2 regions of the Neptunomonas sp. XY-337 genome follow, and region 1 is predicted to be linked to the other one. Evidence: predicted binding sites of a transcription regulator. Region 1 holds the regulator's gene; the other holds the start of a gene.

Region 1 (9,945 bases):
AACCTAACAGCATTCGAATCAGGTGGGTTTTCATCTTGGGAAAAAATTAAATCATTCGCTTGGGGAGTGAAAAACACGATAGATGCAAATATGAAACTATTTGCAGTCTATGATCGAGATTATTACTGCCAAGAAGAAATAGGAGAAATTTTAGAAAGCCTACAGGCTGAGCTCACTCATGCGCATATTCACGAACGAAAAGAAATGGAAAATTACTTTCTTGTATTGCCAGTTCTTCAGAGAGTTTTAGAAAAGCAGATTGAAAATAGACAGCGCAGATCTGGTGAAGAAATAAGTATTGATAAAAATATCGCCGATTATTTAGAAGAAATTACAAGTGAACTTAAAGTAGATGCTCAATCACAATATATAGCTAAACGAATTACTCACCATCAAGGGAGCAGCGTTGATACAGGTACCATTAGTAGAGAAGCTATTGAAGTGTTTGAAGGGATATGGGCAAATATCAATACAAGAATGGGAATAGTGCCTGGGAAAAATACATTAAGAGTGCTCAGAAATGCAGTACAGGAAGATTACAAGGTAAACTTAACCGATGTTCAAATCATTGATGAGTTTCAAAGAGATGAAATACCACAAGACTTGCTCTATTTAATAGACCAATTGGAGTCCTTCCGTGCAAGCTAGCCATAACAAGGCGCTGCAACCGACTGGCCAAAAGCTATCACCGTTTTTTCATCAGAAAAAACACCGCCATCCTTTGTCCACCCCTAATCGCAGCGTTATGCGGGAGAAGGATTTGAGATCGCATGAAGTACAAGATTATTGATAAGTCCCAGTCAGAAGAAATCGCCAAATTGGCAGTTTGTCTAACGAACGAAATAATTGAGCGAACTGGCATTAAGCATTTCGATGTTGATGTTCCTCTAGCGATAGACCTATGTGAAAAGTATGTGTCGAATGGCATTTATCATGTAATGGCCGCATTTGATGAGGATAAAATCGTTGGGTTTGGTGCTATCTGTGAAAGTCACTCGCTCTATGCCGAGGGAAAATTTGGAATAATTCAAGAATTCTACGTGGCTCCAGAATATCGATCAAAAGAGATTGGGAAATTTCTTATCCAAGCGATTGTAGAATTCGCGAAAGAGCAAGGATGGAAGCGCCTAGAGTTATGTACACCACCAGTACCAGAGTTCGATCGTACAGTCGGCTTTTACAAGTCTAATGGCTTTGAAATTACTGGCGGTTACAAAATGAAGTATGAAGTCGCATAACAAGCGGCAGCAGACGGACTCGGCAAAACTGTCACCTTTTGTGCTGTTCGTACCAAAGCCGCCATTGTACCTCTCCGCTGTGCCTGGCGTTAGGCCGCCGAGTTACCCAAACTCAGTAGACACCTCATATAGTCAGATCGGAGACGTATCAATGATCAGAAAAATGGTAGCTGGCGATGCTGTCGCTGTTAGCAACGTCTGTATGGCTGCTTTTATGAAATCGGTTGCGCCTGAGTTATCCCAAGAGGGAGTTGTTACCTTTAAATCGATAGCAGAGCCAGAGGCTTTTAACCGGCGTGCGGCGCAAGGTCATGTGATCTTGGTTGCTGAAAGGAATCAATCTGTTGTTGGGGTGGTTGAGCTTAAAGCGGGGCAGCATATCGCGATGTTTTTTGTCGAGCCGTGCGCACAGCGCCTCGGTATTGGCCGCGCTTTGTTAGATGCAGTGCTTGGGTTTGCAAAAAAGGATGAAGTCACGGTAAAAGCATCACTCTCATCCGTGACCGCTTATGAGAGGTTTGGCTTTAAGAGAGTGGGCACTGTGGCGGTTGAGTCGGGGCTGCGTTATCAAGCGTTAAGCCTTAACCTGCGTGAGGTAAAAGCGGATTAATTCAGTTTGGCTTTAACGCACCTCTGGGGACGTTAGCCTAAATAGCTGTCTAATGAGTCCTCGAGCGCGCCGCCACGGTAAATTTTCTTGGGTTCAAGTTCAAGGATACGGGGCTGGATCTCATCGATCAGTGGCTGTTTCTGTTTCGGTGGCACCATCGCGCGCACCAAAACGGCTTTAGCGTGCTTATAGTGGGATAGGGCAGTCAGTTTATCATTCTGTGTTAGCAGTTGATTCGCTTGGCTAACGTGCGCGTTAGCAACCACGCGAATATTCAACCAATAGAGCTCTTTGGCGTAGCTGGAGCCGAGCGCATAGGGCAGCTCGTTTTTTTCTACCATATCTTTAAGTAGATTCTCTGTGTAGTTCACATAGATCTGGAAGCGCTTGAGGTCTCGATCACTCGTGAAGCCCCGTTGCCCTTGTGTCATGCGGTCGGCGGTTTCTTTCTGGGCGTTCACTTGGGTCATGAGGTCTGAGTCAGGCGCGAGTGTGCTGATCTCTTCGATATAGCGTAACGCATGGCGATTCAGCCTATCCAGCAGTTCCGGCATACAGCCTGCTGCTTTGAGCATACTGATCGCTTCTAAGCAGTGTAGCGTCTGTTTGCCAAGCCATTGCAGGCGGTTAGAAACGTTGCGCGCGTTGGTTTCTCGGCGGGTAATAAAGTAGCTCACCGATACAGCAATTGAGCCAATAAGGGCTATTATAAGCAGATAGATTAGATTTTCTTCAGACATATACGATATAACCTATCACAAGTGGTTGAATAAAAAGTATTTTTTATTCAATCTGTCCCAGCGCTTGAAAAGTAACTTAATGGTCATAGATTATAATAGTAAATCAGTTTTTTGACAGACTTGCTTGACCGAAGGGCGCTAAGCCCCTATATATGCTCGCTGTTTTTGTATCGCCGTTTAGCCCGAGGACATCGACCCGATGGGAAAATCACTCGTAATTGTGGAATCACCCGCAAAAGCCAAGACTATAAATAAGTACCTTGGTAACCAGTATGTAGTTAAGTCCAGTGTGGGCCACATCCGTGATCTGCCGACCAGCGGCAGTGCACAAAAGAGCGACCCTAAAGCTCGTGCTAAACAAGCGGCGTTAACGCGTAAGATGTCACCCGACGAGAAAGCTGTCTATAAAGCCAAAAAGGCGAAAGAGCAGCTGATTGCACGGATGGGCGTTAACCCAGAAAAAGATTGGGAAGCGCACTATCAAGTGTTGCCGGGCAAAGAGAAGGTTGTTGATGAGCTAAAACGGCTCGCAAAAGATGCCGACACTATCTATCTCGCGACCGATTTGGACCGCGAAGGGGAAGCGATCGCGTGGCACCTGCGCGAGGCGATTGGTGGTGATGATGAGCGCTACCGTCGTGTGGTCTTTAACGAGATCACCAAAAAGGCTATCACGGCAGCGTTTGATGATCCAGGCGAGCTGGATATGCACCATGTTAACGCTCAACAAGCCCGTCGCTTTTTGGATCGGGTGGTGGGTTACATGCTCTCGCCTTTACTGTGGGAAAAGATTGCTCGCGGCCTATCGGCTGGGCGAGTACAGTCGGTTGCTGTAAAGCTGGTTGTTGAGCGCGAGAAAGAGATTCGTGCCTTTATCCCAGAAGAGTACTGGGAAGTACACGCCGGTGCTGAAACGCAAGAGAAAGATGCGCTGCGCCTGCAGGTTGCCAAAAACGCGGGTAAGGCGTTTCGTCCAACCTCTGAACAAGAGACACAGCAGCATCTAGAGCAGTTGCGCCAGTCAACACTGGAAGTGGTCAGCCGTGACGACCGCGCAACCAGCAGCAAACCATCTGCGCCGTTCATCACATCAACGCTACAGCAAGCTGCAAGCACGCGTTTGGGCTTTGGCGTTAAAAAGACCATGATGATGGCCCAGCGCCTCTACGAGGCGGGTTATATCACCTACATGCGTACCGATTCCACCAACCTTAGTGCAGAAGCGGTTGCGGCCTGCCGTGAGTATATTGGCGATAACTTCGGTAGTAAGTACCTGCCAGAGACAGCGAACAGTTATAGCAGTAAAGAGGGCGCTCAAGAGGCCCACGAGGCGATTCGCCCATCAGATGTTTCTATTGAGCCGGTCAGCCTAAAAGGCATGGAGCGCGACGCAGAGCGCCTATACGACCTGATTCGTCGTCAGTTCTTGGCGTGCCAAATGACGCCAGCTCAGTACACCAGTACCCGAATTACCGTGAAGGCTGGCGATTACGAGCTAACCACAAAGGGCCGTATTCTGCGCTTTGACGGTTACACCAAAGTGATGCCGAGCAAAGGCAAAGGTGATGAAGATATCATCCTTCCGGATGTGAAATCCGGCGAAATTCTCACGTTATCTGATCTTGAGCCGAAGCAGCATTTCACTAAGCCAACCGCTCGCTACACAGAAGCAAGCTTAGTTAAAGAGCTTGAGAAAAGAGGTATTGGCCGCCCATCGACATATGCGTCTATTATCTCGACGATTCAGGATCGCGGTTATGTTGAAGTCCAAAACCGCCGTTTCTACGCCTGTAAAATGGGCGATATCGTGACAGAGCGTTTGAACGAAAACTTCAACGATCTGATGGACTACAGCTTTACAGCCCGTATGGAAGATGCCCTTGATGATATCGCCCACGGCGAGGCTGAATGGCGCGAGCTACTGAACCGCTTCTACGCAGGCTTTACCCGCAAGCTGGAAGAGGCGCAGAGCAGTGAAGATGGAATGCGCCCTAACACGCCAACGGATACAGATATCGACTGCCCAGAGTGTGGCCGCCATATGATGATCCGTACCGGCAGTACCGGGGTGTTCTTAGGCTGTTCAGGCTATAACTTGCCGCCTAAAGAGCGTTGCAAGGCGACTATTAATCTCACGCCGGGCGATGAGGTGGTTAGCGTAGATGGTGATGATGAAGAGGAATCTCGCATCCTGATCAACAAACGCCGCTGCCACATCTGCGACAGTGCGATGGATAGTTATCTCATCGATGAAACACGCAAACTCCATGTGTGTGGCAATAACCCCGACTGCTCGGGCTATGAGATCGAAAAAGGGCAATTCCGCATCAAAGGCTATGATGGTCCGTCTATCGAGTGTGATAAATGCGGCAACGAGATGCAGCTCAAGAATGGCCGTTTTGGTAAGTTCTTCGGCTGTACTAATGAAGCGTGTAAGAACACGCGTAAACTGCTGAAAAATGGTGAGCCTGCGCCACCAAAAATGGACCCAGTGCCGATGCCAGAGCTGGCTTGTGAAAAGGTAGAAGATACCTACATCCTGCGTGATGGTGCATCAGGTCTGTTCTTGGCAGCGAGCCAGTTCCCGCGTAACCGCGAGACGCGTGCGCCTAAAATTGCTGAGCTACTACCGCACCAGAGCGAGATTGATCCAAAGTACGCGTTCTTGTTTAGCGCGCCAACGCACGATACCGAGGGTAATCCAACGATCGTACGTTATAGCCGCAAGACAAAGGAGCAGTATGTGATGACTGAGGTCAATGGCAAAGCAACCGGCTGGCGTGCATTCTATCAAGAGGGTGCTTGGGTGGTTGAGCAACCGAAACCTAAGGCTAAAGCGAAGAAAAAGTGATGGCGCTGTAACGCAAAGGAAGAGACGATGAGCGATCTATATTTAGCAAGAACCAACCAAAAATTACATTTTGTGCGGTTGCACCTAGAAGCACTGGAGCGCGCTCATCAATCGACCGGCTGGAGCCAGCATGCAGAGGTTGAGTCATACAACGAATCGGTGTTGTTTCACTTGGCGTCCGCCTATGGTGCGTTCTTGCGCGAGATTGCAGAGAAGTATCGTTTTAGTCCGGCAGCTGTAAACACGATTGCCGACCTAGAAGCGCAGTTTGAAGCGTCTGGCCAAGAATCGCCAGAGCGTGCCGAGCTGCACAATCTAGAGGCGAATGAAAGCAGTTGGCTGCATAAGATGCTCGCTGCGTATGATGCGTGTTGGCTCGCATCTGATGAGCGTAAGGCCGCCTCCGATACGGTGAGCGTATCTGAGATTCATGTCATGCAAATAAACCCAGACCACGCAGAGGATTCGGACATACTAGCCGAGTACCGACGCTGGTTTGGTGAGTTCCAAGGTTTAGTTGAGCGGCTACGCGCCGGAATGCAAGAGTGGTAATGGATAGTAGTGATGTAGACCAGCCGGAAACGGTGTTGGAGATTGTAAAGCTCGAATCAGGTGATTATGTCATGCGTAAAGCGGGTGAAAAAACACCGCTGATGACGTTGAATATATCCGAGAAGGTGAAAACCAACTTAAGTGGAAAGTCTGAAGAGCTTGCGCGGCTGATGTTGGTTGCAGGTGCGCAGATTATGTCTGATTTATCTGAAGAGGTTGAGAAAGCATCCGAGCCTCCCATGCCATCGGTCATCCATTGACCCGCTGACTTTTAGTGTGTACGGCGCGTACGCACTAAAATTCCATGGCTTCTGCCCGCAGTGGCCGACGCTTCTAACGCGCTAATCTCGTTTTCTGTAATAGCGCCTTGCCAACTGATAACTGCATGGTAGGTGCCAGCCCGAAGGGCTTTGGCCGCCAAATCGAGTGCGCTGTTTTTTGTTGATGGGTGAAGCAAGATCACCTTGTTTAGGTCTATACCTGCCTCAATCAGCATCTCTTTCGGCAGGTCTTTTGGTGGATCAATCCAAGCAAACCAACGATCATCAGCGCTGAGTTGTGCCAGCAATGGCATTAAAAATGGTACATCGTCTAGGTTGGTTGTTGCGGTGATGATTTCCGTAATTTTTCCGTAGCGGGTGTCGTTTTTTGCTTTGATGGGTTTACGGCGGATCTGAGTATTCGCCACGCGCGCAGGTTTTTTAACCCGCGCCTCGCTCATGATAAACGGCAGCTGCTCCATCATGGCTCACTTCCTTGGCGTATAACACCAACGCCTAGCCCTTCAATCGATAGCTCCGATTCGCGTAGGTCGACTTCAATCGGTTCAAACTCAGGGTTTTCTGCAATCAAATAGACCATGTGGTTTTCGCGATGGAAGCGCTTCACTGTTACTTCGTCGCCAATACGCGCGACAACGATTTGGCCTTCTCTTGCTTCGGTGCATTGATGAACAGCAAGGAGGTCTCCATCCATAATGCCGACATCTTTCATGCTCGTGCCCTTGACCCGCAGCAAATAGTGCGCCGGTGGATGAAAGAAGTCGGATGAGATGGTGCAATGCTCTTCTATATGCTCTTGCGCCAGCACCGGAGAGCCCGCAGCTACGCGGCCAACAATCGGCAATCCTTGGTCTGGTTGTTCAAGATCGGGAATGCGGATACCACGCGAGGTGCCGGGGATGATTTCAATGGCGTTTTTGCGGGCGAGCGCTTTTAAATGTTCTTCTGCTGCATTGGCAGATTTGAAGCCGAGTGTCTTGGCAATATCGGCGCGTGTTGGCGGGTATCCGGTGGCTTCGATGTGTTCGCGGATACATGCTAAAACTTCTGACTGTCTTTTTGTGAGCTTCATAATCGTGCCTGTTTTTATATACAGTATCTGTGATTATATACAGCAAGTGAGTCAAGTAAAGTCATTTCTCTGTTTATATATCCAGTAAATTGGTATGATCGCCGCACGATTAAATAGGGCAGTTTTCTCTTGTTAAGCGACGATCTAAAACAAACCATCCAGCAAAGCTATCGCACCTTCTTGCAGCAACATGATTTGAAGCCCCGTTATGGGCAAAAGATGATGATTGCGGCGGTGGCGCGTACGTTGGGTGGTATCAGCTTTGGCGACAAGAAAGAGCGCACCAGCGAAAACCATCTGTGCGTGATCGAGGCCGGTACTGGCACCGGCAAGACGATGGCCTATTTGCTGAGTGCCATCCCCATTGCGAAAGCACGCAGTAAATCGCTTGTGATCTCAACGGCCACCGTGGCCTTGCAGGAGCAGTTGATCAATAAAGACCTCCCAGAGGCTGCAAAGCTAGTTGATGGTTATGTGTCATACGTACTGGCTAAGGGGCGAGGGCGTTACTTCTGTATTTCACAGGCGGAGAAACTGCTGATCTCTCAAGATGAGTTAGGTCAGATGGCGCTGTATGAGGACGAGGTTGATCAGAAGCTGGATGCCGGTGTCATCGCGTTATATCGCCAGCTACTAGACCGCTTTGCCGCAGGTGAATGGGATGGCGATCGTGACAGCTTAGAACAAGAGCTAGACGAGCCCCTATGGTATCCGCTGACTAGCGATCACACCCGTTGTACCAACCGCCGTTGCAGCAACTTTTCGGTGTGCCCGTTCTACAAGTCGCGCGACACCATGGATAAAGCCGATATCGTGGTTGCCAACCACGACTTGGTTTTGGCTGATCTCTCCTTGGGCGGCGGTGCTATTCTGCCTGAGCCAGAAAACAGCATCTATATCTTCGATGAGGCACACCACCTTGCCTCGAAGGCCATTGGCCACTTTTCCTACAGTATGCGGATTAAGGCGACGCAAAAGTGGCTGAAAGGATCGGAAAAGCAGCTCAATCAACTGTTAGACGAAACAGATCATCACCCCGTTATCACTAACTATCTAGAAAAGATGGCCCAGCCGGGTGTTGATATGATGAGCTTTTTGGATGGCTTCAACACTACGCTCCATCTGATGTTGATTGATGGCCAAGAAAGTGTGCCTGAGCGTTTCCGTTTCCCGCAGGGGCTTATTCCTGAAAAGCTCAGCGAAACAGCTAAACAAATGGCGTTTGCCACCGAAAAGTGGATGCTCAAGGCCGAGCAGATCTTGGATGTACTGAAAGAAGCGCTAGATGGTGGTGTTCCCGAAATCAGCAAGGATGTGGCTGAGCGCTGGTATCCGCGTGTCGGCCAGATATGGCTGCGATCACAAGCGATCTATGCACTTAATAAAAGCTACGCAACACCTGACCCAGAAGGTAGCGCACCGACGGCGCGTTGGATCTCGCTGCGCGAATCGCTTGATGGTCGCGACTTTGATTGCCAAAGCAGCCCCGTGTCAGCTGCGGCGACGCTGCAGGAAAACCTCTGGAAGCACGCGTTTGGCGCGGTGCTCACATCAGCAACGATGACAGCGTTAGGGCGCTTTGACCGGATTATCGATGAGCTGGGTCTTCCCGCGGATGTTACTTGCGAGAGGCTCCCAAGCCCCTTCGATTATCAGCAGCGGGCAACCCTAATGATACCGCCAATGAGCAGTGATCCGGGTAAGCCTGATGAGCATCAAGAAGAAGTTAGCAGGTTTTTGAATAAAACCCTGCCCGAAGCACGGGCAACACTGGTATTATTCAGCTCGTGGCGGCAGATGTACGCTGTGCTAGAGGCGTTGCCCGAACGATTAAAAGGGTTTGTGTTAGCGCAAGGGGATCTCACCAAAAATGAGATTATTCGCCAACATAAACTACGTGTGGATGATGATGCGCCGAGTATTATATTTGGTTTGGCGTCGTTCGCTGAGGGTGTGGACCTCCCGGGGGACTACCTTACAGAGGTCATCATCACTAAATTGCCGTTTAGCGTGCCGGATGATCCGGTTGATGCCACCATGTCTGAGTGGATAGAGCAGAGCGGTGGAAACGCATTTATGGAATGGACCGTTCCTGAAACATCGGTGCGTTTAACTCAAGCAGTCGGACGACTGCTAAGAACAGAGCAAGATAGCGGCCGGGTCGTGTTGTTAGATCGCCGTGTTGTAACGCGCCGTTATGGCCGTCAATTATTGGATTCATTACCCCCGTTTCGTCGGGAAATAGGTTAAAAGAGAGTTAGTACGTTGGAAGACAAAAAAGATAAGACATCTCAGGAAGCAGTCAGCGCAGAAACCAGCAAGAAGGCTAAGGGAGAGCGTAAAGATCGTCGTCGTTCCGGAAATCGCTCCCGTAAGCCTAGGAAAGAGTCCAGCTGGAAACCTTCAGACTTTGTGGTAGCGAAGGTCGAAGGTAAAAAGCGTTTTCACGACTTTAATCTACCCGATAAACTGATGCGTGCGATCCACGATCTCGGTTTCGAATACTGCACACCGATCCAAGCCGAAACGATTGAGCCTGCGTTAGCTGGCCTCGATATCATCGGCAAAGCGCAAACCGGTACCGGTAAAACGGCTGCGTTT
Region 2 (9,945 bases), on a different contig from region 1:
ACCATAAGGCGTTGGTTTAGCGGCTTCATTCAGTGTGGCGATGAATGACGCTGCAGGCATACCCAGTTCGCTGAGTTCTGTATCGATCAGAGCATTGAGCTTTTTGGCAGCTTTTTGGCGCGCCTTGCTGAGCTTATCGGCATGTTGCTTGTAGCGTTCAAAAAGCGCTTTCACCTCGGCTTCTAGTGATGCAATTGCCTCATCTGAGCTATTAAGTGATGCTAGCTCCTCGGCTAACTGAGTATGCAGCCTAGGGAGTTCTTTGGCGGATACGCGGTGTTTACGTGCCATCTCGTAGATGCTTGATAGGCGCTCTTCAACTTCGGTGAGCCGAGCTGGGTTGATATCGACACGGTCTAGGTAGTGGCGTAGCTCCTGATTGGCTTCTTCGATCTGAATTTGGGCGCTACTGAGCAGGTCAATAACTTGCTCTGTCGCTGCGCCTTTAGGAAGCTCGATGAGCTGGTGAATCGCTTGATGCAATAACTGATAGCAGTTGTCTTGCTCACCATCGGCTGTAAGCGATAGTGCATGATGGCCATTTTGTAAAATCTGCCCCGCTTGGCTCAGTTCTTGGTGTTCCACCTCGAGTGTGCTCAGCTCGTCATCGCCAAGTGCAAGTTGGTTGAGTTCCTCAACTTGATAACTCAGCAGTTGTAAGCGCGCTTGTGCTTCATCATCAAGTGTTTGCAGGCGTTCAAGGTGCTGCTTTTGCTCATGCCATTGGGTATATAGTTGGCGCACTTTAGAGGCCAAAGACTGTTGTTGCGCGAACTGGTCGAGCAGCTCGCGATGGTGCTCTTTCTTCATCAGGCGCTGATGTTCGTGCTGTCCATGAATCGCGATCAGGTGCTCTCCTAGCTCTTTAAGACTGCTAAGTGGGCTAGGTTGACCGTTGATGTAACCGCGAGAGCGGCCCTCTTTGGTGATCACGCGGCGGACAATGCAGTCCCCATCCAGATCTAGCTCTTGCTCTGTTAACCACTGATGGGCGCTTGGTAACGCTGAGATATCAAAGCTGGCAATGATCTCAGCGCGTTCGGCGCCTTGCCTTACGCTGCCACTATCGGCGCGATCGCCCAAAGTCAGCCCTAGCGCATCGAGCATAATCGATTTGCCAGCACCGGTTTCACCACTAATGGCGGTCATACCTTGGCTAAGTTCAAGGTCTAGCGATTCAACGATGGCGTAATTGCGGATGGTCAGCTGAGTTAACATATGCAAGCCCGTATCTGTGTTTTTATACAGTGTTTTATGTATAGGTTATTTCTGTACGCGATGCAATCAATTCGTGGTCGAATAATTTGAAAAAATCGCCTTCGCAGGGGTTGAATAGCCATCCCTATATCCCCATTTACCAAGCAGTTATTTTTTATTTTTGGCAGCGCTAATGGGAGATATCTCGATGTCATCTGAACACACTCAAAACGAACAGGTTGAATCACCTGAGGCAGAAGCAAAACAGGTTGAGGCCGCACCCCAGGAAGAGATCTTAGATGAGTCTGTTGAGACACAGGACGAAGCCGGGCTCGAAGCAGAACTTGCCGCAGCACAGGACGAGGTTGCACAGCTAAAAGATCAAGCGTTGCGTGCCGCAGCAGAGCTGCAAAATGTACGTCGCCGCGCAGAGCAAGACGTCGAGAAAGCGCATAAGTTTGGTCTGGAAAAGTTTGCTAATGAGATGCTGCCAATCGTGGATAACCTCGAGCGTGCCATTGAGTCGTGCGGCGATGAAGAGGCAACAAAGGCGATCCGAGAAGGCGTTGAGATGACGTTGTCGATGTTCTTAAGCGGCCTTGCGAAGTTCGACATTGAGCAGCTTGATCCGCAAGGTGAAGCTTTTGATCCAGCGCTGCACCAAGCGATGTCGATGGTGGAGGCGCCTGATGCAGAGCCGAATACGGTCGTAGCGGTTATGCAAAAGGGTTATAGCTTGAGCGGCCGCTTAATGCGCCCTGCAATGGTTATGGTCGCTAAAGGTTAAAAAAACCTTATTAAAAGCCTTGAAATTGCAAAACATGCAGCCATTAACAAGGCAAGTAGTTAAAAAACAGATTTTTAGCCCGTCCGAGCGGGTAACAAATATCGGAGTAGACAGGCATGGGTAAAATTATTGGTATCGACCTTGGCACAACGAACTCTTGTGTCGCGGTATTGGAAGGCGAAAAAGCACGCGTTATTGAGAACGCAGAAGGCGATCGCACAACTCCATCTGTAATCGGTTATGCAGATGATGGTGAGGTATTGGTGGGTCAACCGGCAAAACGTCAGGCGGTGACAAACCCAGACAATACGCTGTTTGCGATCAAGCGTCTGATCGGTCGTCGTTTTAAAGACGATGTCGTGCAAAAAGACATCACAATGGTGCCGTACAAAATTATCGAAGCAGACAATGGCGATGCTTGGGTAGAAGTTAAAGGCCAGAAGATGGCTGCACCGCAGGTATCTGCTGAAATTCTTAAGAAGATGAAGAAGACAGCGGAAGATTACTTGGGTGAGTCTGTATCAGAAGCGGTTATTACCGTACCTGCTTACTTTAACGATGCGCAGCGTCAAGCAACTAAAGATGCCGGTAAAATCGCGGGTCTAGATGTTAAGCGTATCATCAACGAGCCAACAGCTGCGGCATTGGCTTACGGTATGGATAAGTCGTCTGGCGACAAAACAATCGCTGTGTATGACCTAGGTGGTGGTACATTCGATATCTCCATCATCGAAATTGCAGAAGTTGACGGTGAACACCAGTTCGAGGTTTTGGCGACTAACGGTGATACTTTCTTAGGCGGTGAAGACTTCGACCTGCGCTTGATTGAATACTTGGCCGCTGAGTTTAAGAAAGAGTCTGGTATCGATCTGCACAATGATCCACTGGCGCTACAGCGTTTGAAAGAAGCTGCAGAGAAAGCAAAAGTTGAGCTGTCTTCTGCTCAGTCAACTGACGTTAACTTGCCTTACATCACTGCCGATGCGACAGGTCCTAAGCACCTTAACGTTAAAGTGACACGTGCGAAGCTGGAGTCTTTGGTTGAAGATTTGGTAACTAACTCTATCAACCCTTGCCGTACTGCGTTGCAAGATGCGGGCTTGAGCACATCGGAAGTTGATGAAGTGATTCTTGTGGGCGGCCAAACACGTATGCCGCTGGTACAGCAAGTGGTTGCTGACTTCTTCGGTAAGGAAGCACGCCGTGACGTGAACCCTGATGAAGCGGTGGCGATGGGTGCAGCGATTCAAGGCGCGGTACTGTCTGGCGATGTGAAAGATGTCCTGCTATTGGACGTAACACCGCTAACGCTAGGTATCGAAACGATGGGCGGTGTGGCAACACCGGTTATTGAGAAGAACACTACCATTCCAACGAAGAAATCGCAGATCTTCTCTACGGCTGATGACAACCAAAACGCTGTAACGATCCATGTTGTTCAAGGTGAGCGTAAGCAAGCATCACAGAACAAATCTCTGGGCCGCTTCGACTTGGCTGATATTCCGCCAGCACCACGTGGTGTGCCGCAGATCGAAGTAACATTCGACTTGGATGCCAACGGTATCTTGAACGTATCAGCGAAAGACAAAGCGACAGGTAAAGAGCAGTCTATCGTGATTAAAGCATCCTCTGGTTTGAGCGATGACGAGATCGAGCAAATGGTACGTGATGCTGAAGCTAACGCTGATGCAGATAAGAAGTTCGAAGAGCTAACCAGTGCGCGTAACCAAGGCGACGCGATGGTTCATTCAGCGAAGAAAACGCTGAAAGAAGCAGGCGATAAAGCTACAGAGGAAGAGAAAACGAGCATTGAAGCGGCGATCTCTGCACTTGAAGAAGCACTGAAAGGCGACGATAAAGACGCTATCGAAGCGAAAACTGAAGCCTTGACTGAAGCGATTTCTGGCTTGGCTCAGAAGATGTACGCCGAAGCTGCTCAAGCGGAAGGTGCTGCACCTGAAGGAGCTGATGCTCAGCAGCAAGGTCCAGCAGACGACGCAGTTGATGCTGAGTTTGAAGAAGTGAAGGATGACAAGAAGTAAGCTTCGCGCTTGCCCTTATCATTACTGAAATGTGGCAACGCGGGCGCTAGCCCGCGTTGTCGTGTCCGGCTCCCGGCGGGAGCTAGCCGCGGAACGAAAGAAGAACCGGATATATGTCTAAGAGAGATTATTACGAAGTACTAGGTGTTGATCGCGGCGCTAGTGATCGCGACATTAAAAAAGCATTTCGTCGTATGGCGATGAAATACCACCCTGACCGTAATCCAGACGACCAAGAAGCCGAAGATAAGTTTAAAGAGGTGAATGAGGCCTACGAAATCTTATCGGATGCCCAGAAAAAAGCGGCGTATGACCAGTACGGTCACGCTGGCGTTGACCCCAATTCGGGGATGGGTGGCGGTGGCTTCGGCGGTGCTGAGGGCTTCTCTGATATCTTCGGCGATGTTTTCGGGGATATCTTTGGCGGCGGAGGCGGTGGCCGACGTCGCAGCTCGGTGCAGCGTGGTGCAGATCTGCGTTACACCATGGACCTCACTCTGGAAGAGGCGGTGCGTGGTGTCGAGAAGAAGATCACCGTACCAACGCTAGTGGGTTGTGAAGTCTGTGATGGCAGCGGTGCGAAACCGGGTACGAGTGTTAAAACGTGTGGCACATGTGGCGGTGTTGGTCAGGTACGCATGCAGCAAGGCTTCTTTGCCGTACAGCAAACGTGTCCGACGTGTCGTGGTGAAGGTACCGTTATCAGCGATCCTTGCGATGCTTGTCATGGCCAAGGGCGTGTCGAGAAGACCAAGACACTATCCGTTAAGATCCCAGCAGGTGTGGATACAGGAGACCGTGTTCGTCTGTCTGGCGAAGGTGAAGCGGGAACGCATGGTGGCCCTGCGGGTGATCTGTATGTGCAGGTTAACGTACGAGAACACGCAATTTTTGAGCGCGATGGTCGCCATCTATATTGTGAAGTACCAATTAGCTTTATCGATGCGGCGTTAGGTGGTGAGCTTGAAGTGCCAACCTTAGATGGCCGTGTTAAGTTAAAAGTACCCGCTGAAACACAAACCGGTAAACTGTTCCGCTTGCGTGGTAAAGGTGTTGCACCGGTGCGGGGTGGCGGTGCTGGGGACTTGATGGTTCGTGTCGTGATCGAGACGCCAGTCAACCTCACCAGCCGACAAAAAGAGCTGCTGCGAGAGTTCCAGCAAACCACCGACGAAGGTCAGAAGAAACACAGTCCTAAAAAGGATTCTTTCTTCGACTCGGTGAAAAAGTTCTTTGAAGACTAGTTTAACGGGCCGCGATGCGGCCCGGTTTTGTTTACCGTGGAGCGTCCATGTTGAGAGAAAGATGTATCGCGTCGGATGAGTTGTGGGCTAGCCTGCAAGAGGAAGCTAAAGCTGAAGTGGCTAAGGAGCCATTCTTAGCGAGTTTTTATCATTCGAGCATTATCAATCATGCTGAGATCAAGGCGGCGCTATCTTACATTCTCGCTAATAAACTAGCGGACGATGTTATGCAGCCGGTGTTGCTACGTGAGCTAATTGAGCAAGCGATGGATGCGGACCCGCGCATTATTGATGCGGCCTGTTGCGATATTCTCGCAGTCAAAACTCGTGACCCTGCGATTAGTCTCGCCTCAACCGTGTTGCTTTACCTGAAAGGCTTCCATGCACTGCAAGCTCATCGCGTTGCGCATTGGATGTGGCAAGAGGGTCGACGTTCTATGGCGCTCTATATTCAAAGTCGCGTGAGTTGCGTTTTGCAGGTGGATATCCATCCAGCCGCACAGATTGGCCAAGGCGTAATGCTTGATCATGCGACAGGTGTTGTGATCGGCGAAACCTGTGTGATCGAGAATGACGTTTCCATTTTGCAGAACGTCACGCTGGGCGGTACCGGTAAAGAGAGTGGTGATCGTCATCCTAAGATTCGCGAAGGTGTTTTGATCGCCGCCGGTGCGAAGATCTTTGGCAACATTGAAGTCGGTAAAGGTGCCAAGGTTGGCGGCGGTAGTGTCGTATTAGATAATGTACCACCACATACCACCGTGGTTGGTGTGCCTGCTAAAGTGGTCGGTGCTGCGGGTTGCGAAACCCCCGCGTTCGATATGGATCACAAGCTGGGCTAAATGATTTTGCAGGAGAGACAAATAATGAGAGTTGCGGTAATGGGCGCTGCTGGGCGCATGGGTAAAACACTAGTTGAAGCGGTAACCCAAGCGGATGGTGTCGAGCTAACAGCAGCGACGGTCTTGCCTGATTCTAGCTTGATTGGTGCTGATGTGGGCGAGCTTGCCGGCGTAGGCAAGTTGAATGTCGCGTTGGCTGGCTCTTTGCAAGATATCGTTGACGATTTTGACGTGCTGATTGATTTTACGCAGCCAGAGACAACGATGGAAAACCTGACGTTCTGTGCTGAGCATGGTAAAAAAATGGTGATCGGCACAACAGGTCTAACTGATGATCAGAAAGCGCACCTAGCTGCGTGTGCTGAAAAAACAGCGGTGATGTTTGCGTCCAATATGAGTGTGGGTGTGAACTTATGTTTCAAGGTGCTCGATATGGTGGCTCGCACACTTGGTGATGACTATGACGTTGAGATCATTGAGACACACCACCGCCACAAAGTTGACTCACCATCAGGCACAGCGCTTAGTATGGGTGAGGCGGTAGCGGGTGCCTTAGGTCGCGATCTTAAGAAGTGTGCCGTCTACGGGCGTGAAGGCCAAGTGGGTGCACGGACGCGTGAAGAGATCGGTTTTGAGACGATTCGTGCCGGTGATGTGGTTGGTGATCATACGGTGCTGTTCGCCAATGAGGGTGAGCGGATTGAAATTACCCACAAAGCGAGCAGCCGAATGACGTTTGCTAAAGGTGCAGTGCGCGCATCCAAGTGGCTCGAAAGCCACGATAAAGGCTTGTTCGATATGCAGGATGTGTTGGGCCTGCGTTAATTGGTACTTGTGCCGAACGCTTGATAAAAAGCCGCTTTGAAGCGGCTTTTTTGTTTTCGCGACATGAGTCAGGTGAGGCTGACTTTTCTATTTGCTTTGCCGAGTATTTCAGCTAGTCTGCGTTATACTTTTGTATATAACGAAACGCTATTCAGGAGCAGTAGGGCTATGTCAGAGGAAAAATTCCCCACATTAACTGAAATGGGTATTGAAGAACCTAGCGATATCGAACGTTACACTTCGCGCATTGAAGGCGATGTTGATGTCCTAAAAATCTACTTCCATCGCCACCAAGGTGAGTGGATGGCGAAGAGCAAAAAGTTCAAGTTCAAGCGCATGCACAAGAATATGCGTGTGAACGAAGGGCGTGTGCCGTACATCGCGACTACAGAGTCATCGCCTTATTTCTTGCGTGCAGTTGCAGAGCTGGATAGCTTGGTTGCCGCTGAGCGTACGAGCCAAGATCATAAGCAGCGGCTGCTTGATGACATTGAGCATCTCGAGAAGGTTGTTTCACGTAAGATTGAGGATATGCGTCGCCAGATCGAAGAGATGTAACGCTCTATTTAGTGATATTTTTGATCGGCTCACGATGTTTTGCCGCCTTTCATAAGGAGAGCTAAGTGTATAAATTAGCGTTTTTTGTCCCTGAATCTCATCGTGAGCTTGTCAAAGAGGCCCTTTTTGCTGCCGGCGCTGGTCGAATAGGTGACTATGAGGCGTGTTGCTGGCAAACCTTAGGCGAGGGTCAATTCCGTCCTAATGAACAGAGTCAACCGTTTATAGGCCAGCATGGTCAGCTCGAGACCTTACCTGAGTGGAAGGTCGAAATGGTTTGCAGCGATGAGCTCATCAAATCTGTCATCGCTGAGCTACGTCATACTCACCCCTATGAAGAACCCGCCTTTGACGTATGGAGACTTTCTGACTTCTAAATCAGTATATAGAATATTGTTTTTCTATTGGTCTTACTAAAGAACTGATATAGTAGGCGCCTTCAAAAGTGTTGTCGCTTTATGCAAACAGGTTTTGGTTTGTAAAGGCAGATTTGGCCCTGATTGCAGAGGGCTTTGTTGGTGGGAGTCGTTTGTAACCCGTTATGTCACTCAACATTGATACGCAATCTATCCCGCGTTACCTAACAGCAGGTATGCTAGGTGCAGTATTATTACTGCTCGCGACAACAATCGTTTTCTTTTTCTCTCGACTCTATGATGACACATCACGTTTGGAAGAGTTGCATGTCGATGTGGTGGAAGCACAGAAGAAGCGTCTAACACACGAGTTAAACTCCTTGCATGATTATATCCGCTTTACGTCAACACAAGCGGAGATGGAGTTGGAGCAACAATCGAAAGAGGTTGTTGATCTTGCCTACCACCTTGCCCATTCCTTATACCAACAAAATCAGCAGCGTCTAACGGAGGCGCAGCTCAAAACTCAGATAATTGAAGCGTTGCGTGGGCCGCGTTTTTTTAGTGGGCGCGGTTACTATTTTATTGATGATATGGCCGGGCAGTGCATATTGTTGCCGACTGCACCCGACTTAGAGGGGTCGTCGCTACTCGATAATCGTGACGATACTGGGCATTACATCATGCGTGGTCTGATTGACGTAGTAGAGCAAAGTGAAACCCACTCGGGGTATAGCCGCTATCGTTGGTATGCGCCGGACTATCCCGATCAGATGCGTAATAAAATTGCTTACGTGCGCTTATTTGAGCCGTATGGCTGGATTATTGGCGCTGGAGACTACCTATATCAATTCGAGAATGATCTCAAAGAGGTTGCTCTCACACGGATACGTTCTCTGAGATTCGGCGATAATGGATATTTTTCGGTACTCGACCGAGAGGGAAATGTTCTCTATGCACCTAAATCGAGTGCGCAGTTCCCCGTTCATGTGGACAACATCCCATCCAAAATGGAGCGTGATGTTGTGCATAAAGTGTTGGCGGTGGCTGAACAAGGCGGCGGCTTTGTGCAATACGATTGGTTCACGCCCAATACTGATGAGCCGCGGATAGCACGCAAGCTCTCGCTGGTGCAGAACGTTGATGAGTGGGGTTGGGTGCTGGTCGCTGGGGTGTATCCCGAAGAGATTGAAGCCGTATATCGTGATCTGGTGTTACGCCAGAAAGAGAATGACCGAAGTGACTTTATCAAGCTGGTGATCGCACTGTCTGTGATCGGGGCGGGTGTGCTGGTCTGTGCTTGGTTATATGGCAGTTGGCTGAAACGTTTGTTCTATGCCTATCAGAAGAGTATCGAAACGCAGCAGTCCAAAATTGAAGGTGATGCCAAGGCGTTACGGATTGCATCGCGTGTTTTTGACACTGCGAGCGAGGGTATCATCGTCACGAACCCCGATAACCAGATTGTAGCGGTTAACCGATCCTTTACTGCCATTACTGGCTACCAAGAGGAGGAAGTGGTAGGGCGCTCGCCATCCATTCTCTCCTCTGGAAAGCACACACGCGAGTTCTACGACAGCATGTGGCGTGTGCTGCAAGATGAAGGACGATGGGCGGGTGAAATCTGGAACCGGACCAAGTCAGGAGCGGTTTACCCCGAGCAGCTATCTATCGCAGTTTCGCGCGATGAAGATGGCAACGTCGTGAACTATATTGCGACTTTCAGCGATGTGTCGGATCAAAAGAAAGCGGAAGAGCAGCTACGTTATATGGCTGATTATGACGAGCTGACGGGGTTACCTAATCGACGCCACCTGATGGCGCAGGTTGCGCGTCTTATCAATGAAGTGGATCAGAGTGAGTTGCACCAGTTCCACCTGCTATTTATGGATCTTGACCGTTTTAAAGTGATCAATGACTCCTTGGGCCACTGGGTTGGTGATAAGGTTTTGCAGGAGATCGCGCAGCGCTTACGTCAAGATGTGACTGATATCGATATGATCGGGCGCTTGGGCGGTGATGAGTTTGTTATCTTGTTGAGAGAACGGCCTGAAATAACAGAGAGTGCCGGTACTTATGCCCAGCGCTTGATAC

What was found. Region 1 encodes LexA, which represses DNA repair genes until DNA is damaged. Its sites were predicted from a motif close to TACTGTNTANNTANACAGTA; they were not measured.
Region 2: recN (DNA repair protein RecN) is a predicted target of LexA. The motif match lies at 1,231-1,250, and genes of this name have one in related genera.

Annotation. Positions count from the first base shown of each region.
Region 1 covers NZ_SPLL01000006.1:286,435-296,379, forward strand. The annotation lists gene E4L36_RS14730 (ATP-binding protein) at 1-648, shown strand, start outside; gene E4L36_RS14735 (GNAT family N-acetyltransferase) at 771-1,238, shown strand; gene E4L36_RS14740 (GNAT family N-acetyltransferase) at 1,390-1,848, shown strand; gene E4L36_RS14745 (DNA topoisomerase I) at 1,881-2,588, opposite strand; gene topA (type I DNA topoisomerase) at 2,788-5,439, shown strand; gene E4L36_RS14755 (DUF6586 family protein) at 5,467-5,991, shown strand; gene E4L36_RS14760 (ABC transporter ATP-binding protein) at 5,991-6,251, shown strand; gene E4L36_RS14765 (SulA-like leucine-rich domain-containing protein) at 6,263-6,736, opposite strand; gene lexA (transcriptional repressor LexA) at 6,733-7,347, opposite strand; gene dinG (ATP-dependent DNA helicase DinG) at 7,474-9,594, shown strand; partial or broken gene rhlB (ATP-dependent RNA helicase RhlB) at 9,610-9,945, shown strand, end outside.
Region 2 covers NZ_SPLL01000003.1:540,732-550,676, reverse strand. The annotation lists gene recN (DNA repair protein RecN) at 1-1,218, opposite strand, end outside; gene grpE (nucleotide exchange factor GrpE) at 1,406-1,984, shown strand; gene dnaK (molecular chaperone DnaK) at 2,101-4,026, shown strand; gene dnaJ (molecular chaperone DnaJ) at 4,140-5,270, shown strand; gene cysE (serine O-acetyltransferase) at 5,318-6,112, shown strand; gene dapB (4-hydroxy-tetrahydrodipicolinate reductase) at 6,137-6,937, shown strand; gene E4L36_RS09690 (DUF3461 family protein) at 7,106-7,495, shown strand; gene E4L36_RS09685 (YqfO family protein) at 7,561-7,872, shown strand; gene E4L36_RS09680 (cache domain-containing protein) at 8,037-9,945, shown strand, end outside.